Rheinheimera salexigens: one gene and its partner. The protein of the gene in region 2 binds, or shares a complex with, the protein of the main gene of each other region. Links are inferred from orthologs where the notes say so. Each region holds a gene or a part of one and is shown on either strand. Other genes may lie near its edges.

What was found.
Region 1: lptD (region 2) and lptG share a complex: the UniProt entries of both Escherichia coli proteins name them as parts of the lipopolysaccharide transport and assembly complex. The link is inferred for Rheinheimera salexigens from one-to-one orthologs.

The regions. Positions count from the first base shown.
Region 1 is NZ_MKEK01000001.1:3,320,458-3,327,485, reverse strand. The notes cover bases 4,253-7,028. They hold lptG (LPS export ABC transporter permease LptG), read left to right. Parts: upstream 4,253-4,994; coding sequence 4,995-6,062; downstream 6,063-7,028. Other genes in these bases: BI198_RS15350 (Ppx/GppA phosphatase family protein), read right to left, coding at 6,112-7,028; lptF (LPS export ABC transporter permease LptF), read left to right, coding at 4,253-4,993. In the rest of the region: BI198_RS15375 (valine--tRNA ligase), read right to left, coding at 1-1,730; BI198_RS15370 (DNA polymerase III subunit chi), read right to left, coding at 1,746-2,192; pepA (leucyl aminopeptidase), read right to left, coding at 2,192-3,700; more of lptF, read left to right, coding at 3,884-4,252. UniProt on the Escherichia coli protein: Part of the ABC transporter complex LptBFG involved in the translocation of lipopolysaccharide (LPS) from the inner membrane to the outer membrane.
Region 2 is NZ_MKEK01000001.1:563,626-570,842, forward strand. The notes cover bases 1,309-4,273. They hold lptD (LPS assembly protein LptD), read right to left. Parts: upstream 3,940-4,273; coding sequence 1,678-3,939; downstream 1,309-1,677. Other genes in these bases: surA (peptidylprolyl isomerase SurA), read right to left, coding at 1,309-1,666; djlA (co-chaperone DjlA), read left to right, coding at 4,108-4,273. Also shown: 4-hydroxythreonine-4-phosphate dehydrogenase PdxA, read right to left, coding at 1-377; more of surA, read right to left, coding at 377-1,308; more of djlA, read left to right, coding at 4,274-4,893; BI198_RS02880 (DUF3530 family protein), read right to left, coding at 4,897-5,679; BI198_RS02885 (hypothetical protein), read right to left, coding at 5,733-6,095; BI198_RS02890 (OmpA family protein), read right to left, coding at 6,337-7,217. UniProt on the Escherichia coli protein: Together with LptE, is involved in the assembly of lipopolysaccharide (LPS) at the surface of the outer membrane. Contributes to n-hexane resistance.

The DNA of each region.
Region 1 (7,028 bases), 2.8 Mb from region 2 along the record:
AAGTCCTCTAAGCTAATACCATCAATCATATCTAACGGATCGACTACATTACCTTTAGATTTAGACATTTTATCGCCATTTTCATCGCGGATAAGTCCGGTGACATAAACGGTTTTAAACGGTACTTGTGGCTTGCCGTTTTCATCTTTTATAAAGTGCATGGTCATCATGATCATGCGGGCAACCCAGAAAAAGATAATATCAAAACCGGTCACTAGCACATCGGTAGGATGGAAAGTGCGCAAGTCTTCTGTATTGTCTGGCCAACCTAAAGTAGAGAAGGTCCACAAGGCTGAACTAAACCAAGTATCTAATACGTCATCGTCTTGGCGTAAGGCAAAATCGTTGGCTAAATTATATTTAGCGCGCACTTCGGCTTCATCACGGCCAACATACACTTTACCGTTGTCGTCATACCAGGCCGGTATGCGGTGTCCCCACCATAATTGGCGCGAAATACACCAATCTTGAATGTCACGCATCCAACTGTAATACATGTTTTCGTATTGCTTGGGCACAAATTCAATTTGACCGCTTTCAACCGCTTCAGTCGCTGTTTTAGCTAACGGGGCTACGCGAACATACCATTGATCGGTTAAAAGCGGTTCAATGACTACGCCACTGCGATCGCCATAAGGCACTTTTAAGCCATGGTCATCAATTTTTTCTAATAGGCCTGCATCTGCAAAGGCGGCAACAATAGCTTTACGGGCAGCAAAGCGTTCCATACCAGCAAAGGCTGCAGGTAATTGGCTATCTAGCTCGGTATTAACGGTACCGTCGATATTATAAATTTCAGCATTAGCTAAAATCATCGCGTCATGCGATAAAATATTATACAGCGGTAACTGGTGGCGTTTACCCATGTCGTAGTCGTTAAAGTCGTGTGCTGGGGTAATTTTTACGCAGCCAGTACCAAACTCTTTATCGACATATCTATCGGCAATAATAGGAATGCGCCGGTTAACTAACGGTAGTTCAATAAACTTACCAATTAAAGCTTGATAACGCTCATCATCTGGATCGACTGCTACGGCGCTGTCACCTAACATCGTTTCAGGACGCGTGGTCGCAACCACTAAATAGGTTTGGCCATCAGCGGTGGTTGCACCATCGGCTAATGGGTAGCGCAAGTACCATAAGTGGCCTTTTTGCTCTTTATTTTCGACTTCTAAATCAGAAATAGCCGTGTGTAATTTTGGATCCCAGTTAACTAAGCGTTTGCCGCGATAAATTAAATCGTCTTCATACAGGCGCACAAACACTTCTTGAACCGCTTCAGATAACCCTGGGTCCATAGTGAAACGTTCGCGAGTCCAGTCAACCGAGTTGCCTAAACGACGCATTTGATCAGAAATAGTGCCACCAGACTCTTCTTTCCACTGCCAAACTTTATCAATAAAAGCGTCACGGCCTAATTGATGCCGAGTGGGTAAGTTTTCTGCAGCTAATTTACGTTCTACGACCATTTGGGTGGCGATACCGGCATGATCACTACCGACTTGCCATAAGGTGTTTTTACCTTGCATGCGTTTATAACGGGTAAGTGCATCCATAATGGTTTGCTGAAAAGCATGGCCCATATGCAGGCTACCGGTGACGTTTGGCGGTGGGATCATAATGCAATAATTGCCGTTGCTTTGATCACCTGATGGCTGAAAATAGCCTTTGGCTTCCCATGCGTTATACATGGCTTGTTCAATTTCGCTAGGATTAAAGGTTTTTTCCATGAGAGTACCTGTTTGTCAGTCGATCGTTATCGTGCTTGGAGTGATACCGCGCTGACGATATTGCTTATATCGTTCCCGAGCTTGAGCTTTTAAGTGCTCTTCGGTAGGAACGAATTCGATAATTTGTTTATAACGGTGCGCAAAGTCTGGCACATGCTCGGTTAAGTTTATTAACACTGGGCGGTTTTGCTGCGGGGCTTGCCAGCCAATTTCAACTGCAGCGCCATAGTTTGGACCTTCACCGCTTAAGTTATGCGGGACAAAGCGTTCGGCATCAAATTGCCACAGCTGCTGGTCAAATGCTTCGGCTTGAACTTGGTCGGCAGTATAAACGAAAACCCGTTGTTTTGCCCGATACAGATCAGCACAAAGCTGACAGGCTAAAGCAAAATGAGCTGGCGTAATGCTCAGCTCATTTTGCTTGCTTGGCGCAGCTGTTAGTACGTAAAAGGTAACAGGCATTAACTATCCTGTTGCTGGTTAACGCGGTTAATTAAAAACTGGGTTAACATAGGCACTGGACGTCCGGTTGCACCTTTATCTTTGCCGCCACTGCGCCAGGCAGTACCAGCAATATCTAAATGCGCCCAATTATATTTACGGGTGAAGCGCGATAAAAAGCAGGCTGCGGTAATAGTACCTGCAGCACGGCCACCTAGATTAGTAAAGTCAGCAAAAGGACTTTCTAACTGATCTTGATAATCATCCCATAACGGTAAACGCCATGCCCGGTCGCCACTTTGATCTGAGGCATTCAAAATCTCGTGCGCTAGCGGGTTATGATTGCTTAATAATCCCGTTGCATGTTTACCTAATGCCACAATACAGGCACCGGTTAAGGTTGCCACGTCTATGACTACATCTGGGTCAAAGCGCTCAACATAGGTTAAGGCATCGCACAATACTAAGCGGCCTTCGGCATCAGTATTTAATACTTCAACGGTTTGCCCTGACATAGTGGTTAAAATATCACCTGGTCGATAAGCATTGGCATCTGGCATATTTTCGGCAGCAGCAAGCACTACGACTAAGTTAATCGGTAATTCAAGCTGCAATACGGCGCGTATTGTGCCAAGTACTGAGGCCGCACCACACATATCGTATTTCATCTCGTCCATGGCTTCGCCCGGTTTAATGCTTATACCACCCGAGTCAAACGTTAAGCCTTTACCGACTAATACTACTGGCGCCGAATCATTATCGGCACCACGGTAATTAATCACCGACATCCGCGGGCCATTTACCGAGCCACGGCCAACGGCTAAATAGGAATTCATGCCAAGCTTAGCCAGTTCTTCTGGGCCTAGTACTTCAACGCTAACTTTGCTGGATAATTGACATAAAGCTTGAGCTTGGTCGGCTAAGTATTGCGGCGTGCAAATATTTGGCGGCATGTTGCTAACGTCTTTGCTTAACTTACTGCCGGTGGCGATGGCTAAACCGTGCTCTACTGCTTTTTCACCAATAGTGAGATCGCGACGGGTAGGCACATTAAACACCATTTTGCGTAACGGCCGACGCGTTTCGTCTTTTTTACTTTTTAATTGGTCGAACACATATAAGCTATCTTGCGTGGTTTCTACAGCTTGGCGCACTTTCCAATAGGTATCGCGGCCTTTAACATGCAATTCAGATAAAAAGCATACGGCTTCCATCGAGCCGGTTTCATTTAACGTGCTAATGGTTTTAGCGATAATTTGTTTATATTGGCGTTCGTCTAGTTCACGCTCTTTACCACAACCTACCAATAGTACGCGTTCGCTTAGGATGTTCGGGACGTGATGTAATAATAACATTTGCCCCGACTTGCCTTCTAAATCGCCACGGCGTAATAAGTTGCTAATATAACCTTCACTAATTTTATCCAGTTGTTCCGCTACTGCAGACAAGCGACGTGGCTCATACACACCAACTACAATACATGCACTGCGTTGTTTTTCTGGACTGCCGCTTTTTACACTGAACTCCATGCTAACTCCTGATTCTAACAGACGGTATAAACGTCACTTGGTACATTAATAACCAAATTCTACCGTGATTATATAAAAAAGCTCGGTTTTCTGTGTCGTTTAGTCGATAATAATTGTTATAAACATTAAGTTTACTTAAAAATCGCCAAGCTTCCAGTAAAAAGGTCGGTTTTAGGGGGCGCATTGATCATTTTCCGTTATCTGTTAGGTGAGGTTTTAAAATCTCAGCTAACCGTATTTGTTATTTTAATGACCATTATTTTAAGTCAGCGATTTGTAAAAATTTTAGCTGATGCATCTGAAGGCGAATTGCCGGGTCAGTTAGTGATGAGCATAGTCGCGCTTAAATTACCGCAATTAGCGGTAATTATTTTGCCATTAAGTGCTTTTGTTGGCGTGTTAGTGGCTTATGGCCGGATCTATGCTGACAGTGAAATGACCGTATTACATTCCACCGGTGTCAGTGAATGGTATGTGGCACGTATCACTTTATCATTATCTTTATTATTAGCTCTAATAGCAGGTGCAGTGACGTTATATATTAGTCCTTGGGCGACCGAAAAAGAGTATCAATTATTAGAAAAAGCCGATGCCAGTGCCGGCTTATTTTCATTAGTACCGGGTCGGTTTCAACATACTTCGAATGAAAAAGCGGTGATCTTTGTTCATGACATCAACCGTAATGGTGAATTAAGCAAGGTGTTTGTGGCCCAAAACAGCGGCCAAGGTGGCCAAGAGAATAATCCTGCCCATGCCATTGTTTATGCGCAAGTGGGTAAAGTGACCGAAGATGCGACAGGTGCCCAACAGTTAGAATTAGCCCAAGGGCGTCGTTATGCGGGTGAAGGTAAAACGGCAGCGTTTGAAGTGACCGAGTTTGGTCGTTATCAAATTCAAATTCGTGAACAAGAAGTTGAGCAGCGCCGGCGCAAGTTAGGTAGTTTACCAACTGCAGAGTTAATGCAGCTTGATAGCAATGAAGCCGTAGCCGAATGGCACTGGCGTATTGCTATTTCGTTGTCGATCCCGCTACTGACCCTTATTGCTGTGCCCTTGAGCCGGGTTAACCCGCGCCAAGGTAAGTTTGGCCGTTTAATGCCGGCATTATTATTGTACCTAGGCTATTACGCCCTGCTGATTATTGCGCGTTCAGCGCTGGAAGACGGTACTATTCCGGCCATATTAGGCATGTGGTGGCTGCATGCCTTGGCCTTAATTTTAGGCATGGTGTTAATTTTTAGAAATAGGTCCAGTGCGCAACGATTCCAAGCTTGGCTAGCGGGGCGTAATTAATATGTTAAAGATATTAGATGTTTATATTGGCCGAACGATTTTAAGCACGTCAATGCTAACCTTAAGTGTGTTGCTGGTAATATCGGCCATGTTTAAATTTATCGACCAAATGCGTTCTGTCGGTCGCGGTTACTACGATATGGTGCATGCTGCACTTTATACCTTGTACAGTGTACCTGGTGATTTAGTGACTTTTTTTCCGATGGCGGCATTAATTGGCGGCTTAATCGGTTTGGGCATGCTGGCCAGTAATAGCGAACTGGTGGTGATGCAAGCGGCGGGTATGTCGCGGTTTAATATTGTCAGTTCGGTGATGAAAACCGCCGTTATTATGATGCTAATTGTTATGGCGGTTGCTGAGTGGGGCGCACCTGTTAGTGATAGAGCGGCGCGCGAACTGCGGATTAAAGCCATTTCTGATGGTAATTTATTTGCCGCCCAGCAAGGTGTTTGGGCTAAAGATGGTGATCAGTTTGTCAATATTAAACAAGTTGATGATTTTGGTAACTTAAATAATATTGTTATTTATCAATTTGATGAAGAATTAAAGTTACTGTCGATTGTCAGTGCAGAATCAGCTGTGTTTAAAAACGATGCTTGGTTGCTACAACAAGTAAAGCGACTGCAATTTACGGAGCCAAAAATTGAACAGCAACAATTAGATAAGCAACGTTGGCGGTCGTCATTAACACCGGAAAAACTTGGCGTGGTTACCATTAAACCAGAAATGCTATCGCTAACTGGCTTGGTCGATTACGTCGATTATCTTGAACAAAATGGTCAGGACGCCAGCCGTTATCAATTAGCCTTTTGGCGAAAAGTGTTACAACCACTGACCATAATCGCCATGTTATTAATGGCGTTATCTTTTATTTTTGGCCCCTTGCGTAGTGTGACAATGGGCGCTCGGGTGTTAATGGGTATTTTAACCGGCTTTGCCTTTTACATGACTAATGAAGTGTTTGGGCCAATAGCTTTAGTGTATCAATTACCCCCAGCAGCCGGCGCTATGCTGCCCAGCCTGTTATTTATTTTATTATCAATATATTTGATGCGCAAAAAAGTTTAAGCCCGCGCGGTTATTAGCCGCGCAGATTGCTTAAAACTAAGGCTTAAACTTATTCTTGATGAGGTAGCGGTAGGTTTGGACACTCTAAGTGAAAGGCCACCTTGCGCAACTGCTTTTGCTCGCTTTGTAAATAGGCGGCTAATAAGCTCTGTTGTTGTAACCAGTCAGGTTCAATATGCAATTGCAGTTGTTGCTCGCTGGCGCTAATGCTGATTTCAGGTAAAAAATCGTCACGACGCTTTTGGTTCAGCAATATTGCTAATCGCAATAACACAATTAAATTTACCACTTGGGGTAACTGAAATAAGCTAAAGTTTGGAATTTCTTCGGCACGAATTTTTCTCCGATGAAACCTAACTAAGGTAGCGACTAACAGTTGTTGTTCTTGGTTAAAGCCCGGTAAATTAGCATTTTGCAGAATATAGGCCGAATGTTTTTGTACACTGGACGAGTTAATGTGTAAACCGACTTCAAATAAATTTGCCGCCCATTCTAATGCATTGGCATGTTCTTGCTGTAATTGCCAATGAGTATTCACTTGGTTAAACAAGGTTAAAGCAGTACGACTCACTCTATTGGCTTGGGCTATATCAATATCATAACGGCGCTGCATACTGGCCACGCTTTGCTGGCGAATATCGACATGCTGCAAGCGGTCGCTCATTTCGTATAAAATACCTTCGCGTAGCGCGGCATCTATATAATGTAATTGCTGTATTTGCAGTTGTTTAAATGCGGCAATTAAAATAGCTAAGCCAGAACAAATCAGTAATTTACGATCTTCATTTAAGCCAGGTATGATTAATTCACTACAGTTATTGTATTGCAATAAGTAGCTTTTTAACGTTTCAAGATGGCATAGCTCAATGCTATCGCTGCTAAAACCTAAAGCAACAATAATATCTCGTACCGCCTTTACGGTGCCAGAAGTACCTAATACTTGCTGCCAACCAATGTTTTTAAAGT
Region 2 (7,217 bases):
TTATTGATAATACCTTTATGCACAGGCCCGGTGACAATAGCGTCAAACTCACCATTGATTGCAGCTTCACCCGCATAATTTAAGGTGCTCACCACATATTGACCATTAGCCGGATTTAATTGTCCAGCTACTACTGGTTCTTCTATCGCAAAGTCGGCTATGGTTAAAGTACCAGCGGCTTGTGGTGTCGCTATTTCAGCTTTGTTATAAGGAATAATCCGCAAAGGCAGGTTAAGCTGTGCAGCACGTTGCTGCATTAAGTCGGCATTGGCACAAACGACCAGTTGCACTGGCCAATCTTGCTGCGCCAGTGCAATCACTAAATCTGGGCCTATACCTGCTGGTTCTCCAGGTGTAATACCAATGCGTAATGTCATTAATCCTCCGACATCACTTCAATATGCGCATCGTTACGTAGCTCACGTAAAAAGTTTGCTGACTCTTCAGCATAGCGACGATTAAATATCATTCGGTATATTTGCTCACTCTTTTTATCGGCAGTAGCATCCATAGTGCGCTTATCAAGTACTTGCGCGATGTGCCAACCATGTTCGGTACGAAATGGCTCACTAATTTCATTCTGTTGTAAGCGATTAAGGGTATCTTTAAATGCCGGTACAAAAACACTTGGATCGCTCCAACCTAAATCGCCACCATTGAGTTTAGAACCTGGATCTTCAGAGTACTCTTTAGCTAATTCTGCAAAATCGGCTTCACCGGCACGTAATTTAGCTGCAAATTCTACTAGCATAGACCGAGCACGGTCTTCACTAAGAATTATAGAAGGTTTAATTAAGATGTGACGTGATTTAACTTCTTGAATTTCTGCGACGTTTTCGCCACGAATATCAAAAATAGTTAGGATATGAAAACCAGCGCCTGAGCGCAGCGGGCCAATAATATCGGTTTTCTTTCTACCACGAATGGCTTCAGAAAACAGCGTCGGCATTTCGTTAATATTTTGCCAACCTAAATCACCGCCTTCTAAAGCATTACTGCCTGACGATGAAGCAATAGCAATACGTTTAAAGTCACTACCATCTCGTAATAACGCTAACACTTTATCTGCGCGCTCTTTCGCCGCTTGAATATCGTCGTTAGTAGCTTGATTGGGGATAGTGATTAAAATATGGCCAAGATTATACTGCTCATTAACAGCACCTTGTTCTTCCATAATTTTCATTAGGGTTTCAACTTCTTTCGGGCTGATATAAATACGACGTTGCACATTGGCACGAACTACTTCACCCGTAATCATTTCTTCACGTAAGCGCTCACGAAAGCGTTCAAAATCGCCTTCATCCGCTGTTACTTTCTGCCGAAAAGCGTCTAAAGATAAATTCTCGCCTTGGGCTATATTACGAATAGTATCATCTAACTGAGCGTCACTAATTTGTAAGCCCATACGCTGGCCTAGTTGCAATTGGATGCTGGTCAGAATTAAACGCTCTAAGGCTTGGGTATGCAGAGCACTGTCCGAAGGCAGGGTTTGATTTTGCGCTGCTGCATTACGTTTAACTCGATTAATAACCTCACTGACATCGCTTTTTAATACCACGCCATTATCAACGACAGCTGCAATGCGATCAATTTCACGCTCTTGCGCGTTCAAAGCAAAACTGCCACTACACAACAGCGCTATGGCAATGATTTTAGATAACTTCATATAATCCTACATCAATTAGTGAGTAAATATGGCCGACGATAACTAAATATCCCATTAGATAACATATCGCTGACACCAAAGCCGGCGCTGTCGCCAAAGCCTTTAAGTACAAACTGTAAGCCGATACTGCTATCAAGCTTACTGGTCTGAGTGAAGTTGCCAATTGGCAACTCCAGATCGGTAATAATTTGCCGTTTAGCAACAAGTCGTATGGCCCAGCAGCAGGATTCATACTGCAAACCTAAACTAGCATCTATCATACGGTGATTTGTTACATCGCGATAGTAACTGCCTACCAACTGAACATTATCGCTAACAGGTACTGCGCCTAAGACACCAAGTTGTTGGATCTCCAAACCTGAGACTGCTCGGCTGTACCGATGGTTCAATTGAAACAAACTTTTGTCACTAGAGCGGTAATCTAAAGAGGCATTACTTTTTATCAGTTTGTCACTATCGATGTCGTACTGTAAGGCTGTACTGAAATACCATTTACGATACCAATGCCAAACTAACTCTGATGCTAGCATGGATTCAGTTGATGTCAGTTCATCTTCATTCTCTGGCGTAATAGTTGGCTGCTCAAGAAAGAATATCTGGCCTAAACTAAACCTGAATAATTCATTATCGGCATTATCATAAAAACGTGATGTCCAGCCAACAGTAACTTGATTAGCTTGATTAATCCGGTCTAAACCAGAATAACGGTTTTGTCTAAATAAGCCGTAATAATCGTCTTGTAATCGAGTGGTATCATATAAGCCAATATCGGTTTGGTCGCGATAAGGAATATACAGATACTGTATTTGTGGTTCAAATGTCTGCAAGGCAGGCTCGCCGAACCAATCGTATTCACGCTCTAAATTAAGTCGGCTGTGTAGGCGAAATTTTGGCACGGTACGGTTTACACTAGTGCTAACACCACTAATATGGTCGGCAGCAGTTTGTTGATAATAGGTATAAAGCAAGCTGGCTTGTGCCGTTACTTCTAACGCAGGAGTAATAAATGGGATCTCAATCGTTGGCTGTAGATGCACCCGATCCGCCGCCGTAATGTCAGCATCTTGATTAATAAAATGCGCATATTGGGCTTGCCAAGATAAGTTAACATTTGGCAATAAAGTAATAGGGCTTGCTGACTTTAACTGTAGCTCGGGTAAGGCACTATAGGCAGAATTATAGTTACCTAAAATCTCAAAGCCTTGCACTTTTAATTGCGAATGAACGGCTTCACCATAATAACTAATAGACGCTTCGCGCAATAATTGGGTATCGCTTTGGTTTGCATAATCAGAGCCTAAGTCATTTAAATAGGCATCATCACTCACATCAGTAATATCAATATGGGCTCTAATTTTAGGGCTAAAGTCACTTAAATGACTAATATGGCCTAAATAACGTGCACCATAGTTATCGGCTTTCTCATTATCATTATCAAGGTACTCTAGTTGCATATTACCTTGATGCTGCTCGGTTAAATAACGAAAATCAGATTTAAGCTGTAAACCCCGTTTGCTCATATAGCGCGGGGTTAATGTTAAGTCATAATTAGGCGCAAGATTAAAATAATAGGGCAGTTCTAATTCCAAGCCCACTTTTTGTGAGCTGCCAATTTTGGGCAGCAATACCCCAGAGCGGCGCTGATCATTTACTGGAAAAGTTAAGTAAGGTAAATAAAATACCGGCACATCACTGATTTTAAAAACCGCATGATGCGCTTCGCCCCAACCTTCATCAGCCTCAATATTAATTTCTTTAGCATGTAAGGCCCAGCTGTTGTCTGTTGTTGGGCAAGTGGTAAATAGCGCACCCTGTAATGAGAGACCTTGTTGACTTGCGTGTAACTGTTGAGCATAGCCTCGGCCGGCTTGGGCTAAAAATTGATACTGGGCATCATCAAGCTGGGCTTTATCATTGGTCATATCGGCCGCAAAACTGCTACCGTTTACCGTAATATCCGAATTAAAATAGGCAATACCGCCAGCAGCCGTTAAACTTTGCTGGAAGCGATTATAACTGGCGTTAGGTGCTATCAGTAATGTATCGCGGTGACTGATTTCAACTTGACCGCTAAAATGAGCTGTTTGGTTGTTACTTAACTCCACCGTATTAGAATTAATATGAATAGCGGGATCGTTAATATCTAAATGCGACACAGCATCCGGTAGTAAAATCGGCTGGTAGCAGAAATTAGCAGTGGGTTGCTCAGCAAATGCGTTATAGCAAGTTGCCATGAGAGGGAAATATAAAAACAGAGCTAACCGATGTTTCATGCAGCGATTTTTGCCTTACCTTGGATTATCTTACTAATTTCGTTGATAGCTAACTTGCTATGATAAATCAATTTTAGAAATCCTGCTAATCCGATATAGTGCACAGAACAGATCAGCCATGAAATAAAGCATGTTTACGACATGCAAACAGTTAATAAGGAATAAAGGGTGTGGGGTAAAATTTTAGGAGCCTTATTTGGCTTAGCATTATTTCGTTTACCCGGTTTAGTGTTAGGCATCATGGTCGGGCACTGGTTTGATAAGGCTTATAGCCAGCAATTTGAAAAAAATGGTGGCTTTAATAGCTTGTTTAGTGAGAAAACGGATGAACAAGCTTTATTTCGTTATACCACATTTGCCACTATGGGCCACATTGCCAAAGCAATGGGTGTAGTGACGGCTGCGCATATTCAGCAAGCAACCCATTTTATGGCGCAATTAGATTTAACTGCAGAGCAACAAAAAGAAGCTCAAGCCGCTTTTCGCGATGGCAAATTAGTTAGCTTTCCGTTACGGCAGCAATTACAGGCTTTTTATCAGGTATATCGCCGACGCAAAGATGTATTACAGATATTTCTTGAAATCCAAATCAGTACTGCCTGTGCACAAGGTAAAATGCGTGATGAGCAATATTTGCTGTTACAACAAGTTGCCGGCTATTTGAATGTTAGCTCAGTGCAATTAGAGCGTTTAATCCAAGCTTTTGGTAGCCACAATAGACAGCAGCAGACAAACAGCAAGCTAAGTATTAGCGATGCATATAGGGTGCTAGGTGTCGACGCAGATATAAATGAAACCGGTTTAAAACGTGCTTACCGCAAATTAATGTCGCAGCATCATCCCGACAAGTTAATAGCACAAGGGGTGCCAAAAGAAATGCTCGAAGTGGCAAAGCAGCGCACCCAAGATATTCAAGCCGCTTATGAGCTTCTTAAACGGCATCGCAGTAATTAAAGCTTATAAACCAATAGACACTAACCAACCGTATATTTCCTGTAACACCCAGTCTTGGCTGCTTGCATCATACCCAGAACCCGTGATTAAGCGTTGGCGGTAAATAGCTTTAAAGTTTTTCTTGACTAGCTGTTGCCGCTGTTTTAGCTGGGTTAAAACAAATCTATTATCTAAACTGTTATTGATATCAAGTACCGGTATGGTGTGAGCGGCAATCGCTTCAGCTAATTGCTTATTCAATGCAAGCTCGGGTAAATAGGCCCCTACAATAATTAAAGCCATTACGTTTGGCAGTTGTTGCTCGGCATACAGTTGGTTAATTATTGCCGCACTGCTGCCTTGGGCAATAATAACAATAGCGCCAGGTTCACGACTCGCATAAGTGATTGCTGCTGCGGTACGTTGTTGTAATTGTTGCTGATAACTATCAATGCTGCTGGGGTCAAAACTAGCGATAGCGGGTGGCATTATCGATAGCGTATTCCAGCCTAGCTCAGTTAAGTTTAAGCGCAAATAATTAATGTATTTTGGGCTGGCTGCGTGTTCATTAATGTCGGCAATTAATACTACCGTGCCTTTTTGGTAGCCAGTCATGCGCGGGCGTGACAATGCCATAAATGTCGAGTCAGCGCTTAATTGTACTCGCTCAGTATCAGGAAACTGGCGTTGTAAGTCTGCTTCGATAAAGACGTTATTAGCACTAGCATAAATTGAAAAAATAGCCGCAGTGGCATAGAGAAAACTAAATACAAAAGTGGTAAGTAAATAGGTGAAATTACGCCGCATATCTATTCTTACTTAAGAAATATAAATAGATATCGGCGTGAGTTAACCAGACTTTAATCTAGTTGTGCGGTTTGTTGGTGGTTATCGTCTAGCTGTAGATATTTATTGAAGGTATATAAAATTTGAGTTTTATACTTAAACTTAATATAGCTAGGATGTTGTTCTAGCAATTGCACACTGCTATCGGGTGTTAATATAAAGCAATACTTAGTGGCTTTAAACTCCACTAATGCTTTGGCCATTTCTTGTAATTGCTCATTTTCGGCTAAGCGGGCAACTTCTGCTTCAGCATTGCAAACATGCGAATGCGCTAACAGATCCACGTTAGTAAATGGAATTTGCTCAGCCATCACTGTAGCACTACAACCCAGCGCTAACAGAGGCATTAAATATAGTGGGCGAATAGACTTTATCATTATTACTCCAGGTAACCCGGTCTCCGTCTGACGCTCCATATATAGCAGAAACTGGGTAAATAATGACCAGAAACTCTGGCGGTTTTTACTGCATATATTTGCAGACAAGGAGCATGCTACCACAGCTTTTTTCATCTGGCAGCTTTTTTGCAACTTATTATATACACAAAATAAAAAAGCCGCTGAAATTCAGCGGCTTTAATTAATTAAATATGTGGCCTAAATTAATAGGCAATATTAATTAACGTAATACAGGCTCTTTGATTTTGGCTGTTACTTTAGCCTCGATACGCTGGTTAGCACGGTGCGCTGCACGAGTACTACCTTCTACGCGAGGTTTAGTTACACCATAACCTACAGAACTAATACGTGACTCAGCAATATTAAAGTCTTGTTTTAACATCTTAGCAACGGCATCAGCACGACGTTGTGATAACTTCATGTTGTAAGCTGGGTTACCGATGTTTGAAGCATGACCTTCAATCGCTACTGTAGACTCAGGGAAACGTTGCATAAATGCACCTAAGCTTTGCACATCAAAACGCTGGTCAGCAGGTACTGCTGCAGAGTCAAATGGGAAGCGAACTTCGATATCTACGTCACCAACAGCAGCCATTTTCTCAACAAAGATAGTACAGCCATCTGGGCCAACTTTATGGTTAGCAGCAGTGTTAGGACACTTATCTTCATTGTCATTTACGCCGTCGCCATCTGTATCAACAACTTTTGCTACTACAGGAACTACTACTGGAGCAGGCGCTGGTGCAGGTGCGGCTTTCTCAACAACAGAGCCAAATAAATAGCTCATACCAATTTTAATACCAGCATCGCCATAGCTCTCGTCGATACCTTGGTAACGGTTACCTTCAGCATATAACGCTACGTTTTGGTTAAAGAAGTGCTTATAACCAACACCTACGTTTACCGCTGTAGAAGTTTGAGCTGCATCAAAGCGCTTTAAACCACCGACGATATAAATTGAAGGCATTTGTGGTAAGTGATACATAGCATCAAAACCAATACGGTTACCGTTTACGTCAGTACCATCTAGCTTAGATTGCATTTCTAAACGAGCATACTCTGCACGTAATGCCCAATGTTCATTTAGGTAGTAACCAATTT